DNA from 4 places in the Streptomyces sp. NPDC030814 genome. Region 1 is predicted to be linked to each of the others. Evidence: riboswitches for the same ligand, from Rfam matches in the RefSeq annotation. Region 1 holds a riboswitch; each other region holds the start of a gene.
What was found. Region 1 has a riboswitch for cyclic di-AMP ahead of ACZ43N_RS05230 (M23 family metallopeptidase). Riboswitches for the same ligand answer to the same signal wherever they lie in the genome.
Positions count from the first base shown of each region.

Region 2: linked by a shared signal. The riboswitch ahead of ACZ43N_RS19310 (C40 family peptidase) and the one ahead of ACZ43N_RS05230 (M23 family metallopeptidase) in region 1 are both predicted to bind cyclic di-AMP.
Region 3: linked by a shared signal. The riboswitch ahead of ACZ43N_RS28215 (transglycosylase family protein) and the one ahead of ACZ43N_RS05230 (M23 family metallopeptidase) in region 1 are both predicted to bind cyclic di-AMP.
Region 4: linked by a shared signal. The riboswitch ahead of ACZ43N_RS00460 (M23 family metallopeptidase) and the one ahead of ACZ43N_RS05230 (M23 family metallopeptidase) in region 1 are both predicted to bind cyclic di-AMP.

Region 1 covers NZ_JBVIDX010000002.1:394,533-399,263, reverse strand. The annotation lists gene ACZ43N_RS05240 (TetR/AcrR family transcriptional regulator) at 1-95, shown strand, start outside; gene ACZ43N_RS05235 (SGNH/GDSL hydrolase family protein) at 331-1,116, opposite strand; gene ACZ43N_RS05230 (M23 family metallopeptidase) at 1,464-2,426, opposite strand; cyclic di-AMP (ydaO/yuaA leader) riboswitch at 2,431-2,589, opposite strand; gene ACZ43N_RS05225 (alpha-galactosidase) at 2,892-4,731, opposite strand, start outside.
Region 2 covers NZ_JBVIDX010000008.1:192,369-197,099, reverse strand. The annotation lists gene ACZ43N_RS19330 (DUF397 domain-containing protein) at 1-149, opposite strand, end outside; gene ACZ43N_RS19325 (helix-turn-helix domain-containing protein) at 173-1,030, opposite strand; gene ACZ43N_RS19320 (ATP-binding protein) at 1,278-1,736, shown strand; gene ACZ43N_RS19315 (DUF6328 family protein) at 1,708-2,283, opposite strand; gene ACZ43N_RS19310 (C40 family peptidase) at 2,402-2,875, opposite strand; cyclic di-AMP (ydaO/yuaA leader) riboswitch at 2,879-3,077, opposite strand; gene ACZ43N_RS19305 (hypothetical protein) at 3,421-3,738, opposite strand; gene ACZ43N_RS19300 (ATP-dependent Clp protease proteolytic subunit) at 3,746-4,387, opposite strand.
Region 3 covers NZ_JBVIDX010000015.1:145,062-149,792, reverse strand. The annotation lists gene ACZ43N_RS28230 (hypothetical protein) at 1-85, shown strand, start outside; gene ACZ43N_RS28225 (cytochrome P450 family protein) at 82-1,383, shown strand; gene ACZ43N_RS28220 (transglycosylase family protein) at 1,566-2,585, shown strand; cyclic di-AMP (ydaO/yuaA leader) riboswitch at 2,768-2,966, shown strand; gene ACZ43N_RS28215 (transglycosylase family protein) at 2,971-3,651, shown strand; gene eno (phosphopyruvate hydratase) at 4,072-4,731, shown strand, end outside.
Region 4 covers NZ_JBVIDX010000001.1:116,693-121,423, reverse strand. The annotation lists gene ACZ43N_RS00470 (HPr family phosphocarrier protein) at 1-202, shown strand, start outside; gene ACZ43N_RS00465 (GntR family transcriptional regulator) at 393-1,097, opposite strand; gene ACZ43N_RS00460 (M23 family metallopeptidase) at 1,287-2,072, opposite strand; cyclic di-AMP (ydaO/yuaA leader) riboswitch at 2,085-2,260, opposite strand; gene ACZ43N_RS00455 (M16 family metallopeptidase) at 2,461-3,849, opposite strand; gene ACZ43N_RS00450 (M16 family metallopeptidase) at 3,846-4,731, opposite strand, start outside.

The DNA of each region.
Region 1 (4,731 bases):
CCTACGGCGGAGCGGTCTCCCACACGAAGGCCCAGCAATGGGCCGACGAGGCCTTGGCCCGCGAACTGAACCTGCCGCAGTCGCCGACGAACTGACCACGACGGCCCGTCAGCCGCCCCCGAGCGGAAGGGTTCGTGCCAGTGCGTCGAGCCCGAGCGGAAGGGTTCGTGCCAGTGCGTCGAGCCCGTGGTACGGCGGCCCGGGGACCGCGCCCCATGTCCCTACTCTCCCCCGAGCAGTAGGGCACCGGGCGACGGGCTGACGCACCGGCACGACCCCTGCCGCCACGCGCCGCAGGCCGCAGGCGCCGTCAGGAACCGTCAGGAACCGTCAGGCCACGGACCCGATCCGCATCCTGATGTCGTCGGGCGACAGTGCCCCCTTCGCCGACACATGGTCACCGGACGACTCCCCGCGCAACCGCCGTCCGATCCACGGCACGAGATACTCCCGGGCCCAGTGGATGTTGTCCCGGCGCACCTCGAACGTCCCCCGCGGCGGCAGCGGCGGCCACGGCTGCTCGGGGTCCGCCGGCACCTCCAGGCCGAGCACCTGCCCGGCCCTCAGAGCGACCCGCGTGTGTCCCTCGGGCGACAGGTGCAACCGGTCGTCGTCCCACGCGCGCCGGTCCTGCACGGTCCTGAGCGACCACAGGTCGAGCACAGGGCACCCGTACCGGTCGGCGATCGCCCGCACATGCCCGTTGTATGTCGCGATCCTGCCCCGCAGATGCCTGAGCACCGGCACATCACGCGTGTCGAACCCGGTGGTCACCATCACGGTGCCGATCGCCGAGGTGAGCCGGGCCACCGCCCGCTCGAACCGTTCGGCGACCTCGTCGGGGTCGGTGCCGGGCCGGATGATGTCGTTCCCGCCCGCGCAGAAGGACATGAGATCGGGCGCGAGGTCGAGAGCCCTCGGCACCTGGTCCTCGACGATCTGGTCGAGGAGCTTTCCCCGCACCGCGAGATTGGTGTACTTGAAGTCGCCCTCGGGCACCCGGTCCGCGAGAAGCACCGCGAACCGGTCCGCCCAACCGACGAACGCCCCGTCGGGGCCGGGGTCGCCGACGCCCTCGGTGAAGCTGTCCCCCACCGCCACGTACGACCCGATCACTGATCTGCTGTTCTTCGAATCGTCTGCCACATCGGCACATGATTCACCTTCGTATGTGACCTACGCGACCGTAATAAGGGGTTGACGGGCGGTGAGATAGACCACGCTTCAAGAATCGATCAATCCAGGAATACGCCAGGTCAGGACAGCCTCCATACCTCCATACCCGGAAGTCCTGGATCCGGAAGTGACTCCAGGTCGTCCGGAAGGCGAAATGCCCGCGGCGGACCGTCGCCGCCGCTCCGGCTGCGCGGCCCGGCTTCTCGCCCAGCCCGGGCACGACGAAGGCCGGACCCCAACCGCGGGGTCCGGCCTTCGTCGGCACTGAGCCGGGGGTGCGCTGCTCGTCAGACGCTGACGCCCTTCGACCGCAGGTAGGCCAGCGGGTCGATGTCCGAGCCGTAGTCGGGCGTCGTACGGATCTCGAAGTGCAGGTGCGGGCCGGTGACATTGCCGGTGGCACCCGAGAGGCCGATCTGCTGACCGCCGCTGACGGACTGGCCGGCGGAGACGCCGATCGAGGACAGGTGGGCGTACTGGGCGTAGTAGCCGTCGGCGAGCCTGATGACGACCTGGTTGCCGTACGCGCCGCCCCAGCCGGCCGAGACGACGGTGCCCGCGCCCACGGCCTTGAGGCTTGTGCCGGTCGGGGCCACGAAGTCGACACCGGTGTGGTAGCCACTGGACCACATGCTGCCTGCGGTCTTGTAAGCGGTACCGACGGTGGCGCCCTGGATGGGCAGGGTGAAGCCGGAGCTGCTGGACTCGGCGGCCTGACCGGCGGACGTACCCGTCGTCTCCTTCGTCGTGGACTGGGAGGTCTTCGACGCCGTGGAGGGCTTGGACGGCTGCGACGACCGGGTCTTCGTCGACGACTGTGACGACCGTGTCTTCGTCGACGAGTGCGACGGCGCGCCCGAAGCGGACTTGCCGCCGATGACGAGCTTCAGACCCGGGTGGATGAGCGAGGGGTCGGAGCCGATCGCGGAACGGTTGTCCGAGTAGAGCCGCTTCCAGCCGCCCCGGACGTCCTGCTCGTCCGCGATCTTGGCGAGGTAGTCGCCGGCCTTCACCGTGTAGGTCCTGGTCGTCTTCTTCTTGGCGGCGGACTGCTTGCCGACGGCCTTCTCGGGGGCGGCCGTGACCGTCTTCTCGGAAACCCCGGAAACGGCGGCCGTGGGGGTCGCGGCATGGGCGCCGGCGGCCCCCATCAGGGGCAGTGCGAGCGCGGCTCCACCGGTTCCGGCGACGGCGATCGAGCGGGTGAAGCGCTGGGACTTGGGACGGCGATGCTTACCCTTCGCGGGCATGGCGAATTCCTCTCCGGCGCCTGCGAGGTGAGCTGTCGGGTGCGGACTGGAGATGCCCGGCCGGGCTTGCGCCCGGCTTTACCCCTAGCCGTTCCGGAGACCGGAACAGGCGGTACTTCCTGTGGGTCCCCCGCTCCTGCCGTGGATCGGGTCGGTACGCGGCTCCGGTCGGCGGCAGGATTGGGCGTCCGTCCGGATCGAGGCTGAACGTAAGCGACTTGTCCCCACAGAGACAACCATCGGCATTTCCCGGGCGTCTCCCTGCGTGATCCTTACACCGAATCCCGATTACGCTCCGTAAAGGAGTGCCGTATCTCCATTTCCAACCGCCCTGAAAAAGCGTGCAGATTACATGAACATGGCGGCGACAGTGCGTCACGGGTATGACGCTGCTCACGCGCCTACGCCTCAGTAGTCTTTATTCCAGGGCTAGTTGGATTAACGGCATCATTTCGGACAAGTCGCTCAAGTGCGACGCAGACGGACAACCGTCGCGTCGAGGTCACCGCGCAGCCCCGTCCGCAGACCGTGGTGCAACAGCACCGCCCCTCCGTACGTTTCGCCCGTTTCACGGCATTCATAGGTTTTCGCGGGGTCGAGGCCGCGCAGCCGGAGCGGCGGCAACGGCTCGCCGTAGTGCTGGGCCTGGAGACATGCGAGGACGACCACCTCGTCACCGTGGACGTACTGCACGGCGCTCAGCCCTCCGCTCGGCGGGCGCAGCCGGTAGAGGTCGCCGCGCTGCACGACGGGCTTGATCTCCTTGTACAGCTCCACCCACTCGCGCGCCTCGGCCAGCTCCTCCTCGCTCCATTTCGTCAGGTCGCCGCCGACGCCGAGCACACCCGCCATGGCGCTGACGAAGCGGAAACGCAGGGAGCTGACCCGGCCGTTGAGCTGGTTGTTCGGACTGTCCGTCACCCAGGCGGCCATGACCCGCGCCGGATGGATGTGGCTGAACCCGTGCTGGATGGCGAGCCGGTCCAGCGGGTCGGTGTTGTCGGAGGTCCACACCTGGTCGGTCCGCGACATGACCCCGAAGTCGATCCGGCCGCCCCCACCCGAGCACGACTCGAAGGCGACGCCGGGGTGAGCGGCCCGCAGCCGGTCCAGCAGGGCGTAGAAGGCGTGCACGTGCTCGACCCACAGCTTCTGCGGGTACGGCTCACCGGGCCAGCCCGCGTCCGTGAAGCAGCGGTTGAAGTCCCACTTCACATAGTCGATCGGGGCACTGGAGAGCAGGGTGTCCAGCTTCTCCCACAGATACTCCTGGACGTCCGGCCGAGCGAGGTTGAGCACCAGCTGATTGCGGAATTCCGTCCGCTTTCGTCCCGGTTGGAACTGTGCCCAGTCGGGGTGCGCCCGGTACAGCTCGCTGTCCGGGTTGACCATTTCGGGCTCGACCCAGATACCGAACTGCATCCCGAGGGCGTGCACCTGGTCGGCGAGCGGCTTCAGGCCCGCGGGGAAGCGGTCCGGGTTGGGCGTCCAGTCACCGAGTCCGGCCCGGTCGCTGGTGCGCGCCCCGAACCAGCCGTCGTCGACCACGAACAGCTCGACACCGATGGCCGCCGCCCGCTGCGCGAGCGCCCTCTGCTGCTCCTCCGAGATGTCGAACTCGGTGGCCTCCCACGAGTTGAACAGCACCGGCCGGTCCTGGTCGGCGTCCGGGATGACGTACGCCCGCTGGTAGGCGTGCCAGGCCCGGCTCGCCCCGCCGTGGCCGCGGTCGCTCCACAGTCCGGCGAAGACGGGCGCGGTGAACGTCTCCCCCGGCTCCAGCCGCAGCAGGCCCGCCTCGTCGTACCCGGCGCCGCCGGTGATCTGCACCCGCGCGTCCGGCAACTGGGCCACGGCGATCCGCCAGGAGCCCGACCAGCCGAGGGCGCAGCCGTAGACCTCGCCGTGCTCCTCGGTGGCGTCGGTGTCGAGGGCGACCCAGGGCAGGTGCTGGTGCCCGGTGTGGCCGCGGCGGCTGCCGATGACCTTCTCGCCGTAGGTGAGCTCGCCGCGCACCAGCCGGGACTCAGCCGCCCACCGGCCGTGCAGCTGGGACAGTCGCCAGCTCTCCTCGCGGCGGGGCAGCGTCCAGGTCGCCGAGTCGGCCCTCAGCAGCTCCACGGCCGGCCCCTCGTTGGCGAGGGTCACCCAGCGTTCCACGATGTCGTCGCGCATCCGGTAGTGCAGCGTGATCCGCAGACCGTCGTCGGCGAACCGCAGGCGCAGCTCGTCACCGTCCGCCTCGTACTCCTGGAAGGTCCACTCGGTACCGCGCCGCTCCTCGGTGCGGACCGAGAGGGCAGGG
Region 2 (4,731 bases), on a different contig from region 1:
TCGCGCACGGCCACCAGTCCGGCCAGCCGGCCGGACCCGGGACGGGCCGTTTCCACACAGTTGTTCATCCCCGTGCTGCGGCTGCTGCGCAGCCAACGCACACCGCGCAGTGCGGTACTGGTGGGTACGTGACGAGGCAGAGCTGACATGGCGCCTCCTGACGCGCCGGAAGCTAGCCCTGAGCCAGTCCGGCGATGTAATCCGACGATTCCTCGGGCGAAAGGGCGTGGATCTGAAGGGTGTTGAAGGCCTCGACATAAGCCCTGAGGTCTTCTTTCCGCTCGAGGTAGAGGCTACTCGTCAAGTGGTCGAGAACAACCACGTCCCAATCGGACGTGCTTCGAAATGAGAAAATCACGAAGGGTCCCGTGAGGCCGATGTGCGCCCCGGCAGTGAACGGCAACACCTGCAGCCTCACCTGGGGGAGGCGCGCCGCGTCGACCAGCCGCTCCAGCTGACGGGCCATGACCTCGGGTCCGCCGACCTCCCGCCGCAGAACGCCCTCGTCGAGCACGACGCTCAGCTCCATCGGGGGATGTCCGCGCAGGACGTCCTGCCGCGCGAGCCGCACTTCCACGAGCGCGTCGAGTTTGTCGTCTTCCAGCCCCTCCACAGCGGCCCGTGTCACCGCTCGGGCGTACTCGGGGATCTGCAACAGTCCCGGCACGACCGACGTCTCCAGGGTGCGCATCCCGCTGGCCTGCGACTCCAAACTGATGAAGTCGCGGTACGTCGGCGGCAGCACCCCGCGGTAGGCGTGCCACCAGTTGTGCCGCCCGCCACCGTCCTCGGAGCCGGCCAGCGCCAGCAGCAGTTCCCGTAACTCCGTGTCATCGACCGCGTACGCGTCGAGGAGCCTGCGTACGTCCGCCGGCTTCACCCCGCTGGCGCCCGTCTCGATCCGGCTCACCTTGGACTGGTGCCAGCCCACGAGATGGGCGGCCTGGATACTGGTGATGCCGACGCGGGTGCGCAGGAGGCGCAACTCGGCACCGAGCTTGCGGCGGCGCACCGCCGGACCGTACTGCATGGGGGTTCTCCTTCCGCCCGGCGCGCGAAGTCGGGTGACGGTAGAGGATGGCCCGAGAGGCCCCTCGAATACGGTCGGCCGTCGGAGAGTTCACCGCTTCGAGCGACAGATATATGCATATCTTGGTGGATCGCCACCCGTGACGGCCCAGGTAGTGGCAGTCTGGCGCGAAGCACCAGTCCGGGACCGTACTCGAATCATCCGCTCCCAGTCGGACACCGGTCCCGTGGGAAAGGGACGCCTCGCCATGGCAGATCACCAGGAAGCATCCGTCACTCTGCCGAGCGATCCCGCCTCGGTGTCCGCGGCCCGTAGATATGTCGCCACCGTGCTGGCCGAATGGGGTCTGCCGAGCGACACGGACATCGCGGACACCGTGCGCCTGATCGTGTCCGAACTCGCCACCAACGCCGTTCAGCACACCTTCGGTCAGTCACCCACGTTCACCGTGGACCTCGCCCTCGACCGGGACGAGCACCTGCACATCGGCGTCACGGACAGTCATCCCCGCTTCCCGAAACGTTTGCCCGCAGCCGTCCAGCAGGACAACGGGCGGGGGATGGTCATCATCCGCTGGCTGACCGCCGAGTGCGGCGGCAGGCTGAGCGTGAGACCCACGCGGGAGGGGGGCAAGACGGTGGCGATCGACCTTCCGTGGACCGTGCCCGTGCAGCCGGTCAGGACAGGCGGTCCGCAGGAGCCCTGACGGAGTCCTCCCTCTGCGGTGCGGGGACCGCCCCCTTGCGGCGGGGCGCCGGCATCGTCGTACGGCTGTCGCGGCCGGAGCGCCCAACGAGCTTCGGGAGCAGGCCCCACAGCAGCAGACAGCCGATGAGAGTGCCACCGCCGGCGGCGACGCCCGCGGCCCGGCCGAGTGTCACGTCCACGACGAGCAGTACCGATCCGGCGAAGGCCGGCATCAGCACCCACAGGCCGACGCTGGCCAGCCTGGAGGAGACCCGGACGATGGTGGGCTTGGCGTTCTGCTGGAAGAGCGAGCGGTGCAGGGCTGCCGGAGCCGTGAAGAGCGCCGCCGCGAGGACGGCGAGCAGCAGCGTCGTGACGTAGGTGGCGCGCTGGACCGCGTCGAGGTCCGGGAAACGCGGTGTGAAGGCCAACGTCAACAGGAACGCGAAGAGGATCTGCACCCCCGTCTGGGTGACCCGCAACTCCTGCAGCAACTCGGAGAAGTTGCGGTCGGCCCGTTCGAGAGGCGTCTCATTGCGATCGGGGCTGATGCGTTCGTCGGCCATGGCTGTACGGGTAACCATTCGGGCCCGTGTCACGCCTCCCGGGGAGGGGGCGGAGGATGGTTCGGGGTTACTCGGGAGCGGCCGAGGGGCGGCCGTCATGCCGGCCGCCCCCGATGGGTCAGCGGACCCGGCCGTACCAGACGCTCTTCGTCCAGATCTTCTGCAGCCGCACGACGTCACCCGTCTTCGGCGAGTGCCAGATCTTTCCCTTCCCTGCGTAGATACCGACGTGGTAGACGTTCGACCCCGAGTGGAAGAAGACGAGGTCTCCGAGCTTGCGGTTGCTCGCGGAGACGTGCTTCGTCTTGTTGTACTGCTGCTGGGCAGTACGGGGCAGCTTCTTGCCCGCCTTCTTGAACGAGTAGAGCGTCAGCCCTGAGCAGTCGAACCTGCTCGGGCCCGTCGCGCCGTACCGGTAAGGGGAGCCCTTCTTGGAAGCCGCGACCTTGAGTGCCTTCGACGCCACCGTGGCGGCCTCGGCATCGGCTGCGACGCCCGGGACCATGATGCTGCCGCCGACGGCGGCGATGGTGAGAGCCGAGGCCGTGCCGGCCCGGGTCAACAGCGACGGGACACGATTGAGCGCAGACATGCGCAACCCTTCGTCAGCCGCCTGTGAAGGATGACCTGTCGGATTCGGGCTGGCGAAGTTGCCCGGCCGCTGACGCGGCTTCACCCCAAGGGCTGCTCGGCCCGGTCATGGCGTGACCGTCCCGGCGACCCGTCGTGCTTGGGTCCTCCACTCCTGCCGATCCACTCCTGTCGACCGGTCATCCGGACGGCGGCAGGACTCGGCGTCCGCCCGGATCGCCCCGCCGCTGCGGCGGGGGCTTGTCGTCAGGAAGGGATCTTGACGCACGGAAGTCCGAAAATCCCAACGGAATCGGGGATTTGTGGTGTTACTCACCACTCGCCCGTTCGGGTGGACAGACCATTTTCGGCTGTTCTGTCCAAGGAGCCGAGGACGTCCGTACCAGCATCGGAACGACCGGTTCCGGCGCTCTCGTAGGTGCGGTGCGCAACTCGGGTACTCCTTTGGGCGGATGGGCCGATGGGTGGTTCCGCGTAGGCCGTCCGGTGGGCCGAAGCCCGGACCGGAGGTCCCGTCAGGAGTACGGCGGACGACCGGTGATCGGTTCAGGCGGGTGAGTCCTCGGGTTCCGGCGGAAGGGTGACCCGGGCCGCCCGGCGTTCCCCGTCCAGGACCCGCAGTGCTCGGGCGAGGGTGGGGGCGTGCAGTTCGCTCTCGCCACGTGTGTGCATCAGTTCGAGTGCGTCGCGCAGCGCCGTCGCCCTGGCGACGAGGGCCTGTGCGGCCCGCAGCCCGCGGTACGTGTCGCCGGGGCGGGCCGGATTGATCCGGCCCAGCAGGTCGACCACGTCCAGATAGCGGTCGATCAACTCCGCCTCGGCGCACGTCAGTGCGGGCAACGGCGGCAGCTCGGGGGGAAGCATCGGCGATTCACCTCGCGCCGGGGAGCGCCGACGAGCCCTTGCGGCCCGGCACGATGCGGTCCGCGAGGCCGTAGTCCACGGCTCCTCGCGCGTCGAGGAACGTGTCCCGCTCGATGTCGGTGCTGATCCGCTCGTGGCTCTGCCCGGTGTGCCGTACGAGCATCTCCTCCAGGCTCCGGCGGTTGCGCATCAACTCGTCCGCGTGGATCGCCAGATCGCTCGCCTGTCCGGTGACCGGCCCGGCCGGAGCCGGCTGATGGATCACCACCTGCGCGCCCGGCAGCACGGACCGCTTGCCGGGGGTGCCCGCCGCCAGCAGCACCGCGGCGGACGCCCCCGCCCGGCCGAGACAGACGGTCTCCACGTCGCAGGTGACGAACCGGATCGTGTCGTAGATGGCTGTCATCGCGCTGAACGAGCCGCCGGGGGAGTTGATGTAGAGGGAGATGTCCCGCTCCGGGGACTGGTACTCCAAGTGCATGAACTGTGCCATCACGTCGTTCGCCGACGTGTCGTCGATCTGCGTCCCGAGGAACACGATGCGCTCTTCCAGCAACTTCGCATACGGATCCATCGTTCGGTGACCCGCACTGGTGCGCTCGGTGAATTCGGGGAGCACCTGGCGGGCCGACGGGTGGTGCGCGGGCATGGGAGCCTCCTCTGATCGACAACTGTAAAAAATGTACAGGATGTACGTCTCTTGTCGGAGGGTGCTCGGCTGACAGCGAAAATCCCCGCGGGGCGCGGCTCCGCGGGGATCGGTCTCGGTGGGCGTCGGGTCAGTTGAGCGGGGCGGGGGCCGGGGTTGCGTAGAAGGTGACCGGGGCTGGCCGAGGCTCGCGGCGAGTTCGTTCAGGGCGTTCGCCACCTCGAGCGCCGAGACCCGCTGCGCGGCAGATGCGGGACTGGCTCTCGTCCGCGGTCCCGCTCCCGGCCGCTCGGGCCGGCCCTCCGGTGAACAGGGCCGTCCCCCACGCCGCCGTCCCTGTGCAT
Region 3 (4,731 bases), on a different contig from region 1:
CGACCTGGACCACTACCACGCGCTGCGCGACCTGGGCCTGCTGCCCGTACCCCCCGACGACCAGCCCGATACCGTCGAGGAGTGACCAACCAGCCCCACCCTCCGCACTCCCGGCCGCAGCCGGCGCCCGCCCCGGCGCCCGCCCTGTTCACCTGGGAGTTCGCCACCGACCCGTACCCCGCCTACGCCTGGCTCCGCGAGCACGCCCCCGTGCACCGCACCAAGCTGCCCAGCGGCGTGGAGGCCTGGCTGGTCACCCGGTACAAGGACGCCAAGCAGGCCCTCGCCGACCAGCGCCTGTCCAAGAACCCGGCGCACCACGACGAGCCCGCGCACGCCAAGGGCAAGACCGGTATCCCCGGTGAGCGCAAGGCCGAGTTGATGACGCACCTGCTGAACATCGACCCGCCGGACCACACCCGGCTGCGCCGCCTCGTCTCCAAGGCGTTCACGCCCCGCAGGGTCGCCGAGTTCGCACCCAGGGTCCAGGAGTTGACCGACGACCTGATCGACCGGTTCGTGGAGCGGGGAGAGGCCGATCTCATCCACGAGTTCGCCTTCCCGCTCCCCATCCACGCGATCTGCGACCTGCTCGGCGTCCCACGGGAGGACCAGGACGACTTCCGGGACTGGGCGGGGATGATGATCCGGCACGGTGGCGGGCCGCGCGGCGGCGTCGCCAGGTCGGTGAAGAAGATGCGCGGCTATCTCGCGGACCTCATCCATCGCAAGCGCGAGGCGCTCCCCGCCGAACCCACCCCCGGCGAGGACCTCATCTCCGGTCTCATCCGGGCCTCGGACCACGGTGAGCACCTCACCGAGAACGAGGCCGCCGCCATGGCCTTCATCCTTCTGTTCGCCGGGTTCGAGACCACCGTCAACCTCATCGGCAACGGCACCTACGCCCTCCTCACGCACCCCGAGCAGCGCGCCCGACTCCAGGCCTCCCTCGCCGCGGGCGGAAGGGGCCTGTTGGAGACCGGCGTCGAGGAACTCCTCCGCTACGACGGCCCCGTGGAGCTCGCCACCTGGCGGTTCGCCACGCAGCCGCTGACCATCGGCGGGCAGGACATCGCCCCCGGCGACCCCGTGCTCGTGGTACTCGCGGCGGCCGACCGTGACCCGGCCCGCTTCGCCGACCCCGACACCCTCGACCTCTCCCGCCGTGACAACCAGCACCTCGGCTACGGCCACGGCATCCACTACTGCCTGGGCGCGCCCCTGGCCCGGCTGGAGGGGCAGACTGCGCTGGCCACACTCCTCACCCGTCTGCCCGATCTGCGGCTCGCGGCCGATCCGTCCGACCTGCGCTGGCGCGGCGGGCTCATCATGCGTGGATTGCGCACGCTTCCGGTCGAATTCACACCGCGTCAGGGCGGTTGAACGGCGCGTACGGTACCCGGAACAGCGGCAGAACATGACACACCCTCAAGTTCGTGATCTTCACGTGATCTCCGCTGCATTAACTTGTGACAACTGATCGTCTGCGGCTACGTTCACACGGCAGTGCGAAGGTTGGTCACATCCTTCGCGCAGCTCACTGCTGTCGCGTGAAAGGCAATCGCATGCTCTCCGGGAACGGTCGTCACCGTCGCCCCCGTCAGGCTCCGGCACTCCTCGTGGCGGCCGGAGTGACCGGCTCCGCGATCGCGATCCCGCTCCTCGGCGCCACCGGCGCGAGCGCGGCCAGCGGAACCACCTGGGACCAGGTGGCGGAGTGCGAGAGCGGCGGTTCCTGGAGCGCGGACACCGGGAACGGGCGCTACGGCGGCCTCCAGATCTCCCAGTCCAACTGGGAGAAGTACGGCGGCCTCAGTTACGCGACCAGCCCCGACCAGGCCAGCCGTTCGCAGCAAATCGCGGTCGCCGAGAGGATCCTCGCCGACCAGGGTGTCGGCGTCTGGTCCACCTGCGGACTCCTCCACAACCTCGACGGCGACTCCACCTCGGCCGACGTGGACACCGGCGTCGCGGAAGATTCGTCCGGTTCAGGCGATTCGTCCGATTCATCCGGCTCATCCCGTAACTCCACCAAGTCCGACGACTCATCGGATTCCTCCGACCCATCCGGTTCGCCCGGTTCGGTCGACTCGTCCTCGGATACCGCCGAGGGTTCCGCCAAGGCCGACGCGGGCGCAGGGGACTCCGTCGACATCTCGGACTCCGACCGCAGTGGCGGGTCGCGGGAATCCGGCAGCTCCTCCACGGCCGACGCCCGCCGCGGTGACTCGGGCAACTCCACGCGGACCGATACCCCTTCCACCAGCGATGACGCGGATGCCGGCACCGGTCGTCACCGTGGCGCGAGCGCGGAGGAGGGTGTCGACACCGACGCGGCCGGCTCGCGCGGCGACACCTCCTCGGGCCGGCACGCCTCCCGTGGCGGCGACGCCTCCCGCGAGGCCGTCGACGGCTCGTACACCGTCCGCCCCGGGGACAGCCTGACGGCCATCGCCGACTCCCTTGAGGTGAGCGGCGGGTGGCGGGAGCTGTACGCCGAGAACGAGCGCACGGTCGGAACCGACCCGGACCTCATCCTTCCCGGTCAGACCCTGGAAGTCAGTGCCGAAACGGGCGAAAAGTAGCGGCAGTTCCGGTCATGGTTCGCCCGTTAATGCCCGTTTTGATCTCGGTGGGAGATGAATCACAGACCCCCTGATCGTCTTTGAAATTCGGCGAATCACGTGTTTACGGTCGTGACCGCTCGCCACAGCGGGCCCTTGCGGTCGTCACGCCGAATCCTGCCGACGGCCGCTCGGAACAGTCGTCGCGTCAAGCGCCGTAGGCAGGAGCGGGGGACCCAAGGTTTGCGCCGGGTCCGGCGGTTGAGGCCCTTCGGGGTCAGACCGCCGGCACCGGCTCGGGGTGAAGCCGCATACGTGAGCCGGGAGGCGAGCGGATGCGGCCGGGCAACTCAACCGGCCCGAACCCGACAGCTCACCTCGTAGGCGTCGGTGAGGGGATCACTCCATGCTGTCTTCCAGCAAGGGCAAGCACCGCCGTCCGTCCAAGACCGCCCGCGCCATCGCCGTCGCCGGTGTCACCGGCGCCGCCGCGATCGCCGTCCCGCTGATGGCGGCCGGCAGCGCCTCCGCCGCCACCGCATCCGAGTGGGACGCCGTCGCCCAGTGCGAGTCCGGTGGCAACTGGTCCATCAACACCGGCAACGGCTACTACGGCGGGCTGCAGTTCTCGGCCTCCACCTGGGCCGGGTACGGCGGCACGCAGTACGCCTCCACCGCCGACCAGGCCACCAAGGCGCAGCAGATCGCCGTCGCCGAGAAGGTTCTCGCGAGCCAGGGCAAGGGTGCCTGGCCGGTCTGCGGCAAGGGCCTGTCCAGCGCCTCGTACGACGGCGCCGCCGCCTCCTCGGGCAACTCCGGCTCGGAGTCCTCCTCCTCTTCCTCGCAGGAGAGCACCCAGGACACCCGCGCCTCGCGTTCCTCCGGGCGCGCCACCGTCGAGACCCCGACCGGCAAGAAGGTCAAGAAGGGCGACGGAGAGTACAAGGTCGTCAGCGGTGACACCCTCAGCAGCATCGCCGCGAAGAAGAACGTCAAGGGTGGCTGGGAGAAGCTCTTCGAGCTGAACAAGGACATCATCGACGACGCCGACTTCATCTACCCCGGCCAGCAGCTCCACCTGAGCTGACGGCCGGTCCCGACGGTCGCCGCGGCCGGGCCCATGGGTCCGCCGCGGCCGGGCCGGGACACCGGTTCGGCCGGGCCGAAAAAATGGCCGCTCCCCGGCTGAACCGTGGCCCGCTCACGGCCGTGTCCTCCTTTGTGAGGACCTCGTGAGGGCCGTCCCCCGTCCCCACGGGCCCCCCGCCCCGGTGCGCATTCCCCCGTACGCACCGGGGCGGGGTTTTTCGTGCCCCGGACCGCCGTCGCTCCCCCTTCTGTTCACTTTCCCGCCCACCCCCCTTTGTTCCGAGCCGAAACAATGGGTACGGTCTGTCTGTCCACGGGACGGTCGGTCGGCTGCCGACGGCCCCGGGGCGGTTAGGCTCTAGTCGCATGGCCCTCGCGGCCCCGCACCAATGCGTCACATCCCAAGAAGGAGATGCTCGTGCCGTCCATCGACGTCGTCGTAGCCCGGGAAATCCTGGACTCCCGAGGCAACCCCACGGTCGAGGTCGAGGTCGGCCTCGACGACGGCAGCACCGGTCGTGCCGCCGTCCCGTCCGGCGCCTCCACGGGCGCCTTCGAGGCCATCGAGCTCCGTGACGGCGACCCCAACCGCTACCTCGGCAAGGGCGTCGAGAAGGCCGTCCTCGCCGTGATCGAGCAGATCGGCCCGGAGCTGGTCGGCTACGACGCCACCGAGCAGCGCCTGATCGACCAGGCCATGTTCGACCTGGACGCCACCGACAACAAGGGCTCCCTCGGCGCCAACGCCATCCTCGGTGTCTCCCTCGCCGTCGCCCACGCCGCCTCCGAGGCCAGCGACCTCCCGCTCTTCCGCTACCTGGGCGGCCCGAACGCGCACCTGCTGCCCGTTCCGATGATGAACATCCTGAACGGCGGCTCGCACGCCGACACCAACGTGGACATCCAGGAGTTCATGATCGCCCCGATCGGCGCGGAGTCCTTCTCCGAGGCCCTGCGCTGGGGCGCCGAGGTCTACCACACCCTCAAGAAGGTGCTGAAGCGCAAGGGCCTGAACACCGGCCTCGGCGACGAGGGCGGCTTCGCCCCGAACCTGGACTCCAACCGCGCCGCCCTCGAC
Region 4 (4,731 bases), on a different contig from region 1:
GGCCTCCGGTATCCCCGTGACGATCGCCAAGGCGGACGGCAACCCCGTCAACGCCGCTTCCATGCTGGCGGTCCTGGGTCTGGGCGCCCAGGGCGGCGAGGAGATCGTCCTCGCCTCCGACGCGGAGGGCGCGGACGCCGCGCTCGACCGTCTGGCGAAGCTCGTCGCCGAGGGGCTCGAGGAGCTTCCCGAGACGGTCTGACCCGCGCGACAAAGGCCTGAAAGGCCGCTCGCGGCAGCACTGAAGGGCTCGTCCGATTTATCGGGCGGGCCCTTCGTATTTCCATGGGAAGCGGCGCCGGTAAATCGGTCTGCGGCGTCGGGAAATCCGTCTGCGGGCAGCAGAAATAACGCCCCTCCAATTCACGCCTTCTTTGTATACGGCCCTCGTGTTAATGCCGCAGACTCGGCATGTTTACGGGTTGTTGCGAAGTCCTCACACGGTCCTGCCGCTCCGCCGCGGCGGGCCGGCCGGGAAAGCGCAGCCGGTGCGCCGAGGTCGCGCGCTCCGTGTGCTGGGCGGTGATCGTCCGCGCGCGCTCGCTGTCGCCGCGCGCCACGGCGTCCACGATGCCGCCGTGCTCCGCCCAGGACTCCACGGGGTTGGCCGGCGCCTCGACCGCGTACATCCAGGCGATCTTGTGCCGCAGCTGGGCGAGCGTCGAGGTCAGGGCGGGGCTCCCGGAGGCCTGGGCGAGCGTCTCGTGGAACCAGCCGCCCAGGGAGCGCAGATCCTCGCTGCCGCCCCGTCTGGCCCGCTCCTGGCCCAGCCTGACCAGGCCGCGCAGGACCTTGAGGTGTGCCTCCGTGCGCCGCTGGGCGGCGCGGGCGGCACCGAGAGGCTCCAGCAGCATGCGCATCTCCAGCAGGTCGGCGGCCTCCTGCTCGGTCGGCTCGGCGACGCACGCGCCCGCGTGCCGGCGGGTCACCACGAAGCCTTCGGCCTCCAGCGTGCGCAGTGCCTCGCGCACGGGGACGCGGCTGACGCCGTAACGGCGCGCGAGCAGTTCCTCGGTGAGACGGCTGCCGCGCTCGTAGACACCCGCGACGATGTCATCACGGATCGCCGTGCATACCGAGTGCGCCGGAATACGCATGACCGACCTCCGCCTTAATCCCCGTGAAACGTCCTTGATTGACGTGTGTTCAGGCGACTCTATTGCAGCGAGCCGGAATTTCCGATGGCAGGCCGGAATCCATGGATATTTTTTGGACAGGAGGTGCCCCACAACAAGGAAAGCCCCGGCTCGGTGAGCCGGGGCCTCCTGAGGCGGGTGACGCTTTCGTCAGACGTTCACACCGTGCGAGCGCAGGTACGCGACGGGGTCGATGTCCGAGCCGTACTCGGCCGACGTGCGGGCCTCGAAGTGCAGGTGCGGGCCGGTGACGTTGCCGGTCGCCCCGGAGAGGCCGATCTGCTGACCGGCGGTGACCGTCTGGCCGACGGAGACGGCGATGGACGACAGGTGGCCGTACTGGGTGTAGGTGCCGTCGTTCATCTTGATCACGACGTTGTTGCCGTACGCGCCGCCCCAGCCGGCCTCGACGACGGTGCCGGCGCCCACCGCGAGGACGGCCGTGCCTGAGGCGGCGTGGAAGTCGACACCGGTGTGGCTGCCGGAGGACCAGACGGCGCCGCCGGACTTGTAGCCGGTGGAGATGTAGGAGCCGCTGATGGGGGCGACGTAGGAGTTGAGGCGCTTGCGCTCGGCCGCGCGGGCGGCACGTGCCTTGATCTCCTCGCGCTCCTTGGCGGCGGCGCGCTCCTGCTCGGCCTTCTCGGCGGCGGCCTTGCGGGCCTCCTCCTGTGCCTTCTGCTTGACGGCGGCCACTTCTGCGGCCTGCTGCTGGGCGGCGGCCTGGGCGTCGACCTGCTCGGCGACCGTGTCCCCGAGGACGATGATCTGGTTCAGTCCGGTCTGCTCGGGCGCGGGCTCCGCGGCGAGCGCCGGGACGGCCACGGTGCCGACGACACCGGTGGTGGTGAGAGCGGCGACGCCCACGGTCCTCGTGGTCGTGCGCTTCACTCGGCCGGGACGGCGGTGTTTCCCGGGAGCGCGGGTGAACCCCATGGAGTGGCTGATCCTTTCCTTCCCTCTCGCCTACCGGGTTAGCTGACGGGTTCGGAGCAGGAAGGTCTCCTACGGACACCCCTCGTTTCGCGAAGCTCGCGAAGGGCACCCGATTCACCCCAGGGACTGCGGTTGGGTCCCCGGCTCCCCTGGCTCGCGCCGTACGGGGGACTCGGCGATGACTGTCCGGTGCCGCGGATGCGGCGAACTGCTGGCGAACAGCCGGACCGACGCTAAGCGGGTCGCCTCCGAAATAACAAACGCATCACGGGTTTTGTAGCGTACGCCACAGGGCAGACGTGCAACCTCCCCCATGAATAGGGACAAACAGGGCCCCGGCGACTCTTCCGTCACCGGGGCCCTCGGTCTCCCGTCTGCGCGCCGGTCTCTACTCGGCGGGTACGACGGTGACTTCACCGATGCCGAGGGCCCTGACCGGCTCCTCGATCTGCGCGGCGTCACCGACGAGGACGGTCACCAGACGGTCCACCGGGAAGGCGCTCACGACGGCCGCGGTGGCCTCCACGGTGCCGGTGGCGGCGAGCTGTCGGTACAGCGTCGACTGGTAGTCGTCCGGCAGGTGCTGCTCGACCTGGTCGGCCAGTGTGCTCGCCACGGCCGCCGCCGTCTCGAACTTGAGGGGGGCGACCCCGACGAGGTTCTGCACGGCGACGTCCCGCTCGGCGTCCGTCAGCCCCTCCGCGGCGAGCGTGCGCAGCACCGTCCACAGGTCGTCGAGCGCCGGACCGGTGTTCGGTGTGTCGACGGAACCGCTGATGGCGAGCATCGAGACACCGGAGCCGTCGGGTGCCGAGCGCAGCACCTGGCCGAACGCGCGCACGCCGTAGGTGTAGCCCTTCTCCTCGCGCAGGACGCGGTCCAGACGGGAGGTGAGGGTGCCGCCGAGGCAGTAGGTGCCGAGCACCTGGGCCGGCCACACCCGGTCGTGCCGGTCGACGCCCACACGGCCGATGAGCAGCTGCGTCTGGACGGCGCCGGGGCGGTCCACGATGATGACGCGCCCGGTGTCGTCGGCGCTCACCGGCGGCACGGGGCGGGGCTTGGCCGGAGAGCCCGTCCAGGCGCCCAGGGTGTCGCCGAGCAGCGCGTCGAGGTCGACTCCGGTGAGGTCGCCGACGACCACGGCGGTGGCCGTCGCCGGGCGGACATGCCGCTCGTAGAAGGCGCGTACGGCCGCGGAGTCGATGCGCGCGACGGTCTCCTCGGTGCCCTGACGCGGGCGCGACATGCGGGAGCCCGCGGGGAACAACCGCTTGTAGAGCTCCTTGGCGGCCCGGCGGCCCGGGTTGGCGGTCTCGTGGGGGATCTCGTCGAGCCGGTTGGCCACGAGCCGCTCGATCTCGCTGTCCGCGAACGCCGGGGCCCGCAGTGCGTCGGCGAGCAGGCCGAGCGCCTTCCCCAGCCGCGACACGGGGACTTCGAGGGAGAGGCGTACGCCGGGGTGGTCGGCGTGCGAGTCGAGGGTGGCGCCGCACCGCTCCAGCTCGGCCGCGAACTCCTCGGCGGAGTGCTTGTCGGTGCCCTCGGAGAAGGCCCTCGTCATGATGGTGGCGACGCCGTCGAGGCCGGCGGGCTCGGCGTCCAGGGGGGCGTCGAGGAGCACCTCGACGGCGACGACCTGCTGGCCGGGACGGTGGCAGCGGAGCACCGTCAGGCCGTTGTCCAGGGTGGCGCGCTCGGGCGCGGGGAATGCCCAGGGCCTGGCCTCGCCGGCCTGGGGCTGCGGGTGGAAGTCCATGGTCGCGAGCTCGGTCACTTCGCCGACTCCTCGGTCTCGTCGGTGGTTGCGTCGGCGTCCGTCGCCGGGGTCTCGGCCTCGGCGGCCTCCTCGTCGGCTTCGTCGCCGGCGACGGGCTCGTAGACGAGCACCACGCGGTTGTCGGGCCGCAGGCGCGCCTGGGCGACCTCCCGGACCTCCTCGGCGGTCACGTCGAGCACACGGTCGACGGCGGTCAGGGCCAGCTTGGGGTCGCCGAACAGGACCGCGTAGCGGCACAGTTCGTCGGCGCGGCCCGCGACCGTGCCGAGCCGGTCCAGCCATTCGCGCTCCAACTGGGCCTGGGCGCGCTCCATCTCCTCGGCCGTGGGGCCCTCCGCGGCGAATCGGGCGAGCTCCTCGTCGACGGCGGCCTCGATGACGGGCACCTCGACGTCGCCGGAGGTCTTCACGTCCATCCACGCCAGGGAGGGGGAGCCGACCAGACGCAGCAGGCCGAAGCCGGCCGTCACCGCCGTGCGGTCTCGGCGTACGAGCCGGTTGTAGAGGCGGGAGGACTCCCCGCCGCCGAGGATGGCGAGGGCCAGGTCGGCCGCGTCGCACGCGCGCGTGCCGTCCTCCGGCAGGCGGTAGGCGGCCATCAACGCGCGCGCGGGCACCTTCTCCTCGATGATCTCGCGCCGCTGCTCACCGATGACGTCGGGCAGACCGCCGTCACGCGGCTCCGGCTTGCCGTCGTAGGACGGGATGGAACCGAAGTACTTCTCGATCCAGGCGAGGGTCTGCTCCGGGTCGATGTCGCCGACGACCGAGAGGACGGCGTTGTTGGGCGCGTAGTACGTCCGGAAGAACTGGCGGGCGTCCTCCAGGCTGGCCGCCTCCAGGTCCTCCATGGAACCGATCGGGGTGTGCCGGTAGGGG